Linked DNA regions of Cupriavidus metallidurans CH34. The protein of the gene in region 2 interacts with the protein of the main gene of each other region in a pairwise test. Links are inferred from orthologs where the notes say so. Each region holds a gene or a part of one and is shown on either strand. Other genes may lie near its edges. The genes, in order: rlmN and ftsZ.

The links.
Region 1: the proteins of ftsZ (region 2) and rlmN interact in binary tests that used the Escherichia coli proteins (3 or more experiments, as listed by UniProt). The link is inferred for Cupriavidus metallidurans CH34 from one-to-one orthologs.

Annotation. Positions count from the first base shown.
Region 1 is NC_007973.1:2,288,576-2,295,393, forward strand. What follows is about bases 1,335-4,181. They hold rlmN (23S rRNA (adenine(2503)-C(2))-methyltransferase RlmN), read right to left. Parts: upstream 3,412-4,181; coding sequence 2,257-3,411; downstream 1,335-2,256. Other genes in these bases: RMET_RS10550 (RodZ domain-containing protein), read right to left, coding at 1,335-1,491; pilW (type IV pilus biogenesis/stability protein PilW), read right to left, coding at 1,484-2,260; ndk (nucleoside-diphosphate kinase), read right to left, coding at 3,461-3,886. Also shown: ispG (flavodoxin-dependent (E)-4-hydroxy-3-methylbut-2-enyl-diphosphate synthase), read right to left, coding at 1-387; more of RMET_RS10550, read right to left, coding at 436-1,334; RMET_RS10570 (Bax inhibitor-1/YccA family protein), read left to right, coding at 4,227-4,934; 23S rRNA (uracil(1939)-C(5))-methyltransferase RlmD, read right to left, coding at 5,000-6,475; RMET_RS10580 (endonuclease/exonuclease/phosphatase family protein), read left to right, coding at 6,491-6,818.
Region 2 is NC_007973.1:3,380,626-3,387,479, reverse strand. Bases 842-3,724 are described here. They hold ftsZ (cell division protein FtsZ), read left to right. Parts: upstream 842-1,629; coding sequence 1,630-2,820; downstream 2,821-3,724. Other genes in these bases: RMET_RS15635 (peroxiredoxin), read left to right, coding at 3,231-3,724; ftsA (cell division protein FtsA), read left to right, coding at 842-1,442. Also shown: RMET_RS15650 (cell division protein FtsQ/DivIB), read left to right, coding at 1-213; more of ftsA, read left to right, coding at 210-841; more of RMET_RS15635, read left to right, coding at 3,725-3,737; lpxC (UDP-3-O-acyl-N-acetylglucosamine deacetylase), read left to right, coding at 3,891-4,808; RMET_RS15625 (DciA family protein), read right to left, coding at 4,956-5,459; RMET_RS15620 (M23 family metallopeptidase), read left to right, coding at 5,568-6,500; preprotein translocase subunit SecA, read left to right, coding at 6,748-6,854. UniProt on the Escherichia coli protein: Essential cell division protein that forms a contractile ring structure (Z ring) at the future cell division site. The regulation of the ring assembly controls the timing and the location of cell division.

The DNA.
Region 1 (6,818 bases), 1.1 Mb from region 2 along the record:
GCCGGGGTTGATCCGGTACTTCGAGAGCGCCTGCGCGCACTCGGGGTAGTCATGCAGCAGCGTATGGCCGTTGTAGTGGAAGTCGCCCACCAGCGGCACATCCACGCCCATACGGTCGAGTTGTTCGCGAATCGCCGGCACGGCCGCGGCGGCTTCCGGCGTATTCACCGTGATACGGACAATCTCCGAACCGGCGCGTGCCAGTTCCTTGATCTGGATTGCGGTGCCGATGGCATCCACCGTATCGGTGTTGGTCATCGACTGCACGCGCACTGGCGCGCCGCCGCCGATCGTCACGATGTTGTCGCCCCACACAACACTGGCCTGGCGCGAAACGCGACGCGGCAGCGGGCCCGGGATCACGGGCTGGAAAGCGTTCTGGTTCATTGCATTACCACCTTTTCTTGCATGGCTGGCCGCGCCACCCGCAGCGCATTACTGCAGGGTCAGGCGGGCCACATTATTCCGGTTGGACGCCTGGAAGTTCACTGCTGCACCATTGTGCGTCAGCGACTCAACGCCCTTCACATTCCCGAGAATGATCTTGTAGGGCCCACCCGCGCCACCACCCGACACGGTATCGCCAGCCTTGGCGGTACCGCCAAGAATGACCTTGCCGGTGCGGTCTCGTACTTCATACCAGCTATCGGCCGAGAAACGGATCTGCACAGCACCCGCACTGTCGCCCTGCGCAGCGGGAACCGTGGCAGGCGGCGTAGCGGCTGGCGTCTTTGCCGCCTCGGCGGGAGCCTCTCCACCCGTGACCATCGGCAAACCCGCCGACATGGTAGCCGGGGCCGGCGTGACGGCCACGGACTGCGCGGCCGATGCCGACGCAGTCTCGGACGGTGCTGGCGAGTCGTTGCCGGTCATCACCGGCGGCAACGCTGCGCTCACCGTGCCATCGTTATTGCTCTGCTCCTGGGCCCGCTCCTCGGCAACAGCCGGTTTGGGCGCCTCGGCCGCGGCCTTGCTGCGGGCCTCGACCCACGCCTTGGCATGATCAAAGCCGAAATATCCGCCAACGCCGATCAAGGCCAGCACGCAAACCAGCCAGACCCAGCGCCCACCGGCACCACCGCCAGTACCCTTCGAACCGAAGCGCTTGCGATCGTCGAAAGCCTGATTGAGTGCGCCCTCATGACGCTGCGTAATCCCGGTAACCGGCGTGGCCTGAGCCTGCGCGTGATAGCGCCCCAGCAACCCGTCGATATTCACCTGGAGCGTCCGCGCGTAAGCACGCATCACACCCTTCGCGAACGTCACATCGGGCAGGCTCGATACATTGCCCGACTCAATGGCGACGAGCTTCGACGCTGCCACCTTCAGTCGTGCACTGACATCTTCCAGAGAAAGCCGCTGCGCCTCGCGAGCGTCTTTCAATTTCGCCCCGATCTCGCGGGCAACAGCCTCGCGGTCGGAGTCTGTCGCGCCACCGCCGACGTGACCCGTCGTCGCGGCCTGGCTGTCGGCGCGCTCTTGTTCACTCATCCCAAGCTCCTCTCTCGTATGCGGTCAACTCGCGCGAGTCGGGGAACCGGCTGCGCAGTTGTGCCGTGAGTGCGTTCTGTGTTTCGGTATCGCCCTGTCGGCGGGCGATGCGCGCACCCAGCCAGAGGGATTGCGCGCTGGCAAAGCGGCTGCTGTTGACGCGGCCAACGTAGTCCTTGGCCTGCGGCATCTCCCCGCGTTGGAAACTGAGCTGCGCGAGGTTCGTCAGCAACGCCGGATCATTGCGGTCGTAGCCATAGGCCGTCTGGAGACTCTTCTGCGCCGAAATCAGGTCGCCATTGCGCATCTCGCAGGCGCCCAAGTTCGTCAGCGGCTTGACGGGGCCATTCATGGACGGCGCCTGCACCGCGCGCTGCAGCATGGCCTTCGCCTCTGCGTAGCGGTTGTTCTGGCACAGGAACCAGCCGTAGTTGTTCAACACGTCCGGGTCGCTGTCACGCATGCTCAGCGCGGTGCGGAAACTGTCTTCGGCCAGGGCGGTCTCGTTCATGCCCATGTAGACCAGCGCCCGAACGTGATAGGCGTCGACCAGCGTCGGATCGATATTGATGGCCTGCTTGACCTCGTCAAGCGCCACCGAATACTGGCGCGCCTCGAGGTACTGCGTGGCCAGGCGCAGCCTGATACTGGCGCGCTTGTCGGCCGGAGTCTGATCGGAAGCGGTCTTGATGTCCTGGGCGGGTGCAGGCGGCAACGAACAGGCGGACAGCATCAGCCCGAACAGGGCAGCAACGATCAGACGGGTCATGCAGGACGGGCCTCCCGGGGGGCGCCGGCGTCAGCCACCGGCACCAGTGGCGTGATCTTGCCGAACTTGCCGCGCTCGGCCAGACGGGTACGATCCATGACTTCGCCAGCAAGCTGGCCACACGCGGCGTCGATGTCGTCGCCACGTGTTTTGCGGATCGTCGTGACAATCCCCGCATCCATCAGTACCTGGGCGAAGCGGCGAATCTGCTCGTTGTTCGAGCGCTTCAGCCCCGATTCCGGGAACGGGTTGAACGGAATCAGGTTGAACTTGCAAGGCACGTCGGCCACAAGCTTCAGCAGTTCACGCGCATGTTCGACGCCATCGTTGACGCCATCGAGCATGCAGTATTCGAAAGTAATGAAGTCGCGCGGAGCGAATTCCAGGTAGCGGCGACAAGCCGCCATCAGCTCCGCCAGCGGGTACTTGCGGTTGAGCGGCACGAGCACGTCGCGCAGCGCATCGTTCGAGGCGTGCAGCGAAACCGCCAGCGCCACGGGCAAGTCCTTCGACAGACGGTCCATCATCGGCACTACGCCGGACGTGGACAACGTCACGCGCCGACGCGACAGGCCGTACGCATTATCATCGAGCATCAGCCGCATGGCCGGCACGACCGCGTCATAGTTGAGCAGCGGCTCGCCCATGCCCATCATCACCACATTGGAGATGACACGCTCGTCCTTGGGGCCGCGACCCAGCTGGGCACGCATCGCGAACTCGGCCATCCAGAGCTGGCCGATAATCTCGCCGGTGGAGAGATTGCGCGAAAAACCTTGCTTGCCGGTCGAACAGAATCGGCAATTGACGGCGCACCCCGCCTGCGACGACACACACAGCGTGCCGCGCGTGTCCTCGGGGATATACACCGTCTCCACCGCGTTGCCGGCCCCCACATCGAGCAGCCATTTGCGCGTGCCATCGGACGACGTATGGTCCGAAATGGCAGCGGGCGAGCGAATCTCGGCACGCGTCGCGAGCTTTTCGCGCAGCGATTTGGCGAGATCCGTCATGGCGTCGAAGTGGCTGGCTCCAAACTGGTGGATCCAGCGCTGCAACTGCCGCGCACGGAATGGCTTCTCGCCGAGCTCGCCGCAATAGGCAGTGAGCGCGTCCGCGTCGAGATCGAGCAGGTTGACGAGATTATTCATGACGGCAGTTCCAACTTGACTACAGGTTCAGTCGTGATGTCAGAGACAATCAGCGGCTGTAAACGTTCATGCCCGGGAAGAAGAAAGCCACTTCCACGGCAGCCGTTTCCGGAGCGTCCGAACCGTGCACGGCGTTAGCGTCGATGCTGTCGGCAAAATCGGCGCGGATCGTGCCCTTTTCAGCCTTCTTCGGGTCGGTGGCACCCATCAGGTCGCGGTTCTTGGCGATAGCGCTTTCGCCTTCCAGAGCCTGGATCATGACCGGGCCCGAAACCATGAAGTCCACCAGGTCCTTGAAGAACGGGCGCGCCTTGTGAACAGCGTAGAACTGCTCGGCTTCACCGCGCGACAGGTGAACCATCTTGGCTGCAACGACTTTCAGGCCAGCGGCCTCGAAACGGGCGTAGATCTGGCCGATAACGTTCTTGGCCACGGCATCCGGCTTGATAATCGACAGGGTGCGTTCGATCGCCATGAAAAACTCCGAAAAATGAAGGGGTTACAAATGGATTAAACGTGCAATTCTAGCACGACCGCATGACGGTTTCGAACATGCCTGCCAATGCATTTCCGGGCGCGCCCAACGCCGCAGACCGTCAAGCAAAAAGATATCTATAGGTAACTTATTGCCCAGGAATCACGGGAACGGAAGCGCGCGGACCCCGTCAAATGTTTGCGTTTTCGGAAAACAACTATTGAACGGGGATATTGTCCATACAAAGCCCCCTTGCAAATCCGCGGGCGCGATGCCACATTGGCGCTGTGCTGGCCGGGTTGCCCCGGCGCCTCACTGATATCTGATGACAGGAGTCACCATGAACAACAAGCTGAATACCTATGGGTTCGGCAATAGTGCTGCGAGCGTCACTGATGTAGCCGTCCGCAACCGGGTCCTTCGTAATACTTACTGGCTGCTGGCCATTTCGATGATTCCAACCGTGATCGGCGCCTGGATCGGCGTGGTCACTGGTTTCACCGCGATGATCGCTGGCAGCCCGATGATGTCGGCCGTGCTGTTCCTCGCGGTCGCCTTCGGCTTCATGTTCGCCATCGAGAAGACCAAGAACAGCGGCATGGGCGTGGTCCTGCTGCTGGCCTTCACCTTCTTCATGGGTCTGATGCTGGCACGCATCCTCAGCTTCACGCTGTCGTTCTCGAACGGCCCCGCGCTGATCATGTACGCCTTTGGCGGTACCGCAGCGGTTTTCGGCGTGATGGCCACCATTGCCAGCGTGAGCAAGCGTGATTTCTCCGGCTTGGCCAAGTTCCTGTTCGTCGGCGTGATCCTGCTGATCCTGGCCAGCCTGGCCAACATCTGGCTGCAACTGCCGGCGCTGATGATCACGCTGTCGGTGATCGCCATCGGCATCTTCTCGGCGTTCATCCTGGTGGACGTGCAGCGCGTGGTGAATGGCGGCGAAACCAACTACGTGACCGCCACGCTCGCGATCTACCTGGACGTGTACAACGTGTTCGTGAACCTGCTGGCCCTGCTCGGCATCGCAGGCGGCAGCCGCGACTGACCTGCATCTGCCAACGAAAAAAAGCCGCCCTCGGGCGGTTTTTTTCATGGGTGCGCCATGTGGATTCAGTCGCGCTCGAACACCGCGATCGACTCCACGTGCGACGTATGCGGGAACATATTGACCACGCCCGCGCCGGCCAGGCGGTAGCCGGCCTCGTGCACCAGCAAGCCCGCGTCACGCGCCAGCGTCGCCGGACTGCACGACACATAGACGATACGCTTCGGCAGCACGTCGCTACCGGCCTGACTCAGTTCAGCAAGCGCCTTGCAGACAGCCAGCGCACCCTCGCGCGGCGGGTCTACCAGCCAGCGGTCGAAGCGGCCCAGCGCTGCGATGTCCTCGGCGGTCACCTCGAACAGATTGCGGCAGGCGAAGGACGTCTTGGCTGCCAGCCCGTTGTACTCGGCATTGGCCAGCGCACGCGTGGTCAGCACCTCGCTTCCCTCGATCCCCATGACAGATGCACCCTGCGTCGCCAGCGGCAGCGTGAAATTGCCGATGCCGCAGAACAGGTCGAGCAGGCGGTCAGTCGGCTTCGCATCCAGCAGACGTAGCGCGCGACCAATCAGCACGCGATTGATCTGGTGATTGACCTGCGTGAAGTCGGTCGGCTTGAACGGCATCCGGATGCCGAACTCGGGCAGTGTATAGGCCAGCTCCTGCTCGGCCGGATAAAACGGATAGACCGTGTCCGGCCCCTTCGGCTGGAGCCAGAACTGCACCTGATGCTGATCGGCGAAGGCCCGCAGCAAGTCCTTGTCGGCGTCGTTGAGCGGCTCCAGGACGCGCAACACAAGTGCGGTCACCTCCGCACCAACGGCCAGTTCGATCTGCGGCATCCGATCATGGATCGACAGGCCGCCCACCAATTCGCGCAGCGGCACCAGCATTGCCGACACATGCGGCGGCAGGATCTCGCAGTGCGTCATGTCCGCCACATAGCTGCTCTTGCGCTCGTGGAAGCCCACCAGTACTCCACCCTTCTTGACAACGTGCCGCACCGTCAGACGGGCGCGGTAGCGATAGCCCCAATCCGGGCCCGCGATCGGGCGGAACACGACGTCGGGCTTCACCTTCGACAGGTGCCAGAGATTGTCTTCGAGCACACGCTGCTTGATTGCCAGTTGCGCGCGCGAGTCCAGGTGCTGCATCGAGCAGCCGCCGCACACGCCAAAATGCTGGCAACCCGGCTTCACCCGCATGACGGAGGCCTGCTTCACCTCGACGAGATGGGCCTGTTCGTAGCTAGGCTTGCGGCGATAGCTGCGATACGCAACCGTCTCGCCGGGCAGCGCGCCCTCGACGAAAATCACCTTGCCTGGCGTGCCGTCCTCGTTCTCCAGACGGCCGACGCCACGCGCCTCCATGTCGAGGCTGTCGATCTTGACGACGGGATCATTGGAAGCGGCGGAAGCGGCAGATGCCGCTTCCGGGTGGCTTGTCGGATTGGGCTGGGAAGACACGGCTTGAGACACCAGTGGGACCTGTCGTATTGTTTTGCAGAAGCGCGATTGTAGTCCAGTCGCGGCGCCCGACATCGAAGGGGGCAGGCTATGGAACTGATTTCGTGGAATATCCAGTGGGGCCGCGGGGCCGACGGCAAGGTCGATCTCGCCCGCATCGTCGACACCCTGCGTGGAATGGCCGATGCCGACGTGCTCTGCCTGCAGGAAATCACGCGCGGCTTCAGCGACCTTGCCGGCCACCCCGGCCCCGATCAGGTGGCCGAACTCTCCGCCCTGCTGCCGGACTACCAGGTAATCTTCGCCCCCGGCGTCGACCGCACCCACCGTGACGGCAGCCCGCGCCAATTCGGTAACGTAATCGCCACTCGCCTGCCAGTGCGCGAGATCTTCCGCCATGCCTTGCCCTGGCCCGCCG
Region 2 (6,854 bases):
AAGCAGATCGAGTATGCCGATCTGCGCTATCCCAACGGGTTCGCGATCCGGGCGGCCAGCGTGCGCTTCCTGACCGATGCGCAGGCAGCGGCGGCGGCCAAGGCGGCGACCAAGGCAGCCAGCGGCGCGGCAACCCCCCAGGCGGCTTCGGCCGGCAACACCAACAACAATCCGACGCGACTCAAGAGTAAGAACGCGGAGAAAACTCGATGAGCAAGGAATACAAGGACCTACTGGTCGGTCTCGACATCGGCACCTCGAAGGTGGCGGCCGTGGTGGCGGAACTGCGCCCCGATGGCAGCTATGAGGTGATCGGGATGGGCCAGTCCGAGTCCAAGGGTTTGAAGAAGGGGGTCGTGGTCAACATCGAGGCTACCGTGCAGTCGATCCAGCGCGCGCTGGAAGAAGCCGAGCTGATGGCTGACTGCAAGATCGCCGAGGTGTTCACCGGCATCGCCGGCAGCCATATCCGCAGCTTCAACTCGAGCGGCATGGTGGCGATCAAGGACAAGGAAGTCACGCAGACGGATGTGGCCCGCGTGATCGAGACCGCCAAGGCGGTCAACATCCCGACCGACCAGCAGATCCTGCACATCCTGACCCAGGAATTCATCATCGACGGTCAGGAGGATGTACGCGAGCCCATCGGCATGAGCGGTATCCGGCTCGAAGTGAAGGTGCATATCGTGACGGGCGCGGTTAGCGCGGCCCAGAACATCGTCAAGTGCGTGCGCCGCTGCGGCCTGGAAGTGCACGACCTGATCCTGCAGCCGCTGGCCTCGAGCCTTGCGGTGCTGACCGAGGACGAGAAGGAACTCGGCGTGGTGCTGGTGGATATCGGCGGCGGCACGACGGACATCGCCATCTTCAGCGAAGGCGCGATCCGGCACACGGCCGTGATCCCGATCGCCGGGGACCAGATCACCAACGACATCGCCATGGCGCTGCGCACGCCGACGCCCGATGCCGAGGACATCAAGATGCAGTACGGCATCGCCAAGCAGGCGATTGCCGACCCGGAAGACATGATCGAGGTGCCTGGCGTGGGCGACCGCGGCACGCGCACGCTGAGCCGCCAGGCGCTGGCCGCTGTGATCGAGCCGCGTATCGAGGAACTCTATTCGCTGGTGCACCAGGTGGTGCGCGAGTCGGGCTACGAGGAACTGCTGTCGTCGGGCGTGGTGATCACCGGTGGCACGGCCATGATGCCGGGCATGGTGGAACTGGGCGAAGACATCTTCCTGAAGCCCGTGCGCGTGGGCGTGCCCGAGTATCGCGGCAACCTGCATGAAGTCGTAAAGAGCCCGCGTTACTCCACGGTGATGGGCCTGCTGCAGGAAGGATGCGTTCAGCGTATGCGCGGCCGCAAGGTGGCGGTGCAGAGCGGCTCCGTGAAACAGGTCTGGGGACGCATGAAGGAATGGTTTGTCGGCAACTTCTGATGAATTTGCCGGTCAGGTTTTCTTTGACGTGATACGCGCCTGGCGTCAGCGCGATGGCGGAAATGCACGTTGAGCAGTTTTTCGCAGTTTTACTGGTTAGTTGTTCTTGATAGTTTCTTGTTCAGGAACCAAGGGTTGCGGCGGGGAGGCTGCAGCGTTTGGGGACTGATTTTTCTCGGAGGCAGTGATGGACTTTGACATGATCGAAACGGAGATTCAGGACGGCACCATCATCAAGGTGGTGGGCGTGGGCGGCGCGGGCGGCAATGCCGTGCAGCACATGATCAGCCGTGGCGTGCAGGGTGTGGAATTCATTTGCATGAATACCGATGCCCAGGCGCTGAAGCGCTCCACCGCATCGCGCGTGCTGCAACTGGGCAACACCGGCCTTGGTGCCGGTGCCAAGCCGGAAGTTGGCCGTAACTGCGCGGAGCAGGCGCGTGACCAGATCGCCGACGCCCTGCGCGGCGCGCACATGGTCTTCATCACTGCCGGCATGGGCGGCGGCACCGGTACCGGTGCCGCGCCGATCGTGGCGCAGGTGGCCAAAGAAATGGGCATCCTGACCGTGGGCGTGGTCAGCAAGCCGTTCGACTTCGAAGGCGCGCGCCGTGCCAAGGTGGCCGAACACGGTTCGGGCGAACTCGAGTCGTCGGTGGACTCGCTGATCGTGGTGCTCAACGAGAAGCTGTTCGAAGTGATGGGCGACGACGCCGAGATGGACAAGTGCTTCCAGTGCGCCGATGACGTGCTGCATAACGCTGTCGCTGGCATCGCCGAAATCATCAATGTCGACGGTCTCGTGAACGTCGACTTTGAAGACGTGAAGACGGTGATGGGCGAGCAGGGCAAGGCCATGATGGGTACGGCTACCGTCTCCGGCGTGGATCGCGCCCGCCTGGCCGCCGAGCAGGCTGTGGCCAGTCCGCTGCTCGAAGGCGTGGACCTGTCCGGCGCGCGTGGCGTGCTGGTCAACATCACGGCCAGCCGCTCGTTGAAGCTGTCGGAAACCAAGGAAGTCATGAACACGATCCGCAGCTACGCCGCGGAGGACGCGACCGTGATCTTCGGTACGGTGTACGACGATTCGATGAGCGACGCGCTGCGCGTGACCGTGGTGGCCACTGGCCTGGGCCGTTCTGCCAAGAAGCAGCAGCCGATGACGCTGCTGAAGACCGGCACGGACAACATCCCGGTGCAGATGATGGCAGGCCTGACCGCTGCCCCGGCGCATGCATCGCCGGACTACAGCGGCCTGGATACGCCGGCCGTGTGGCGCAGCTCGCGCGAGTCGGCGTCCGCCCATGTGGCGGCGCTGCAAGAGAAGGGCGTGGATACGTACGACATCCCGGCCTTCCTGCGCAAGCAGGCTGACTGAGTTGGGCTCCGGCAGGGCCGTGGCGTCGGCCGCGTGCCTGGCGGGTTGTCGCTGGTCCGTTCCGCATCGCCCGAGCGCTCCCTTTCCGCTCGGTGATTGCCTGGACTGACGCCATCCGTCAGTGCGCCGGCACGCGTCGCGCCCGCGCCGAAAGCAGTCCGTCCGCATCCCGTTGCCGGGCAGGCAGGCCATCGGCCGCCTCCCCGGACTGGTTTCCCGCCTCCCAGCGGCGGGATGTGCCCCCGTCCGCGCGGCGCGTCCACAAGACGCGCCGCGCGGCGTTTGAGCAGCAAGCCGACTGCCCTGCACTTGACATAGCTGAAGCCAGGATTCGCCAATGCGACGCTTGGTTGCAACGGCATCCGCCCCTATGATGCAGGCAGGGTTTCTACCGAGAGGAGGAATCTCCGATGATCGCCATTGGGCAACGCGTCCCTGACGCCACGCTGTACGAATTTTTCGAAACCGAATCCGAAGGCTGCGTGCTCGGGCCGAATGCGTTTTCGGTGGCCGAACTGGTCAAGGGCCGCAAGATCGTGGTCTTCGGCCTGCCCGGCGCCTTTACTCCGACTTGCTCCGCGAAGCATGTGCCCAGCTATCTCAAGGAGTACGATGCGTTGCGTGCCGCCGGTGTCGACGAAATCTGGTGCCACTCGGTCAACGACGCCTTTGTGATGGGTGCCTGGGGACGCGAGCAGAAGGCCACAGGCAAGGTCCGGATGATGGGTGACGGCGCCGCGCAATGGGCCAGGGCCCTGGGGCTGGATCAGGACCTGAGCCAGCGCGGCTTGGGTGTGCGCGCCAAACGCTATGCGATGGTCGTCGATGACGGTGTGGTGACCCACCTGTTCATCGAGGAGCCGGGCGAGTTCAAGGTCAGCAGTGCCGAATGGGTGCTGCAGGCGTTGCGCGCTTGACACGGTAGTTCGGGCGTGAATGCTTTATACGTATCATTTCGGACGTTGTCTAACACCCCGAAACAAAGTGGTGCAGCGCAATAGACCGAGTAATGGTAGTATCGCGTTATCAAGTTTTACGCCCAATAGCTTTTAATAATAGTTGAGGCCGTCATGCTCAAACAGCGCACTATCAAATCCCTGGTGAAGACGGTTGGTATCGGTTTGCACTCGGGCCGCAAAGTGACGCTGACCCTGCGCCCGGCTCCGGCCGATACCGGCATCGTCTTTACCCGCGTCGACCTGCCCGAGGCCGTGGAAATCCACGCGGCGGCTTCTGCCATTGGTGATACCCGCCTGGCATCGGTGCTCCAGAAGGACGGCGCGCGCGTTTCGACCGTTGAACACCTGATGTCGGCCTGCGCCGGCCTGGGTGTCGACAATCTTTATGTCGACGTCGACGCCGAGGAAATTCCGATCATGGACGGCAGCGCGGCATCGTTCGTGTTCCTGCTGCAATCGGCGGGCATGGAAGAGCAGCCTGCGGCCAAGCGTTTCATCCGCGTGAAGAAAGCCGTGGAAGTCCGCGATGGTGACAAGCTGGCTCGCCTGGAGCCGTTCTTCGGCTTCAAGCTTGCCTTCACGATCGACTTCCGTCATCCCGCTGTCGACAAGACGGGTCAGACGTTCACGATCGACTTTGCCGACACCAGCTACGTCCGTGAAATCGCCCGTGCCCGCACTTTCGGTTTTGCCCATGAAGTTGAGGCACTGCGCGAGATGGGCCTGGCCCGTGGTGGCAGCCTCGACAACGCGATCGTGCTCGACGAGCACCGCATGTTGAACAACGAGGAACTGCGCTATGGCGACGAGTTCGTCCGCCACAAGATCCTCGACGCGATCGGCGACCTGTACGTGATCGGCCATCCGCTGATTGCTTCATATGTTGCGCACAAATCTGGCCATGGCATGAACAATCAGTTGCTGCGCGCGCTGCTGGCGGACCAGGAAGCCTACGAATTTGTGACCTTCGACAAGGTCGAGGAAGCGCCCGTCGCGTTCCTGCCACAGGCTCAGCCGGCATTCGCCTGACGACTGACTGGCATCAAGCTTCGATCGGAAACCCCGCGCCTCGTAAGGGCACGGGGTTTTTTGTTGTCTGCGGGATGGTGCCGGGCCGCGCATCTGGCCGCTCCCAACTACTAATAAGGGGGCTGAGCGGGCGTAGCGAGGATCGAATCAGCGATGCCGGGCCAGCAAGGCCTCCACCGCATCCTTCAGCGGTGACGCCTCCAGGTTGTGCGCCAGCACGTCCATGCTATGCAATCCGGCCGGCGACAGATTGGCCGTTCGCGGCTTGCGTTCGACCGGACTAGTGTCCCAATCGCCACGCCCGACCTCCGGTTGTACCCGTACACGGATTGCGGTAACCTGCGATCCCCGTTGCTGCAGCCGGGAAAGCAGGGTCGGCACCACTTGCCGGACCCGCGCGGCCGCCGCGCCATGCGCGGCAAGCAACAACAGTGTGCGCTCCATTTGCGGTCCCCGGTCGTCAGTCTTGACGCCGGCCACGGCGATGCCGGCCCGCATGCCTTGCGGCAGGAGTGACAGGACTTCCGCTTCCAGAGACGCCAGTTGCCGCGCGGTCTGCATCAGCGCCGAAACCGGCCCGGCCTTGGCCAGCCAGTCATTGAGTGGCTTGGCCGCAGGGGTCTGGTGAGCGTGGTGGGTGAACATGCGCATGCGCGCATTCTAGCGCGCAATCCTTGCCCGTCCGAGAGCCGGGATGCCTTTGCCCGCGTGCGCACGGGGCCGCAAGAGCGGCCCCGTCTTTTGGGGTGGGGTTAGGTCATGCAAATCATCGTGCTACATCCGCGCGAGCAGCGGATGCTTCGTTTCCATCTCACGCGCCTGCGCGTCGCGCTGCTCATGCTGGCGCTCTGCTCGCTCGTTGCCGCCGCCGCCTCAGGCGTTATCTGGCTCCTCGCGCGCTCCCAAGCGTCGCCCGAGGTCTCGCGACAAGCGCGCGAGAATGCCTTTCTACGGCAGAACCTGGCGGTGCTTGCCGCAAGCGTGGGCGATCTGCAGGCGCAGATGGTCCGTCTCGATGCCCTTGGTGAGCGGGTTTCGGGTCTGGCCGGCATTGCCCCCCAGGATTTCGACTTTCGCCATCGCCCAGCCCGTGGGGGCCCGGCCGCGCCGGCGCAGTCGCCCGAACTGACCCTGCCCGAGCTGCGCGCCGAGCTGGCCCGCCTGGGCGAGCAGGCCGAGCACCGCGTCGACTACTTCGATGTGATCGAGACCGCGTTGATGGACCGTCAGATGAGAGAACGACGCATCCCCCGGGTGCTTCCCGTGGCAACCGGGTACGACGGATCCAGCTTCGGTACGCGGATCGATCCTTTCACCGGTCGCCGCTCCCAGCATGAAGGCGTGGACTTCGTGGCACCCACCGGCACGCCGATCCTGGCGGCCGCAGGTGGCGTGGTGGTGGCAGCGGAATGGCACAACGAGTACGGCAACATGATTGATATCGATCACGATAACGGACTCAAGACCCGGTATGCTCACGCGTCGAAGTCGCTGGTTCGGGCTGGCGATATCGTCCGCCCTGGCCAGATGATTGCCCGGGTCGGCAGCACGGGGCGCTCGACCGGCGCACACCTGCACTTCGAGGTCCATGTGAACGGTTTGCCACGTAATCCGAATGGCTTTTTGAACGCGGCCGTACCGGCGCCCTTGGCCGAGGCGCTCTCCCCAACCAACCGGACCGCCATCCGCTGATCGTCGAACCCTGGGCACGCAGCGGAACATTGAAGTCGGTGAGGTTGTCCCAACCTCACCAGCAGCCTGTCCCGGACGGGCGGCCCCGGTTATCGCCCGGGCCTGTTGCGCCCATGCAGATTCTGGCCTGGCAGCGGTCCGGTCAGGACATCGGCACATGATAAACTCGGCGTTTTGCGCCAATCCACCCATTCCTCGCGCGTGGCTGCCCGGTTCGCCGCTGGTCGCTCGCAGGTGAAAGCACTCGATGATCACGGGCCTTCTCAAGAAAGTCTTCGGCAGCCGCAACGAACGGCTGATTAAACAATATCGCCGCACGGTCGAGCAGATCAATGCGCTCGAGCCGAAGTTCGA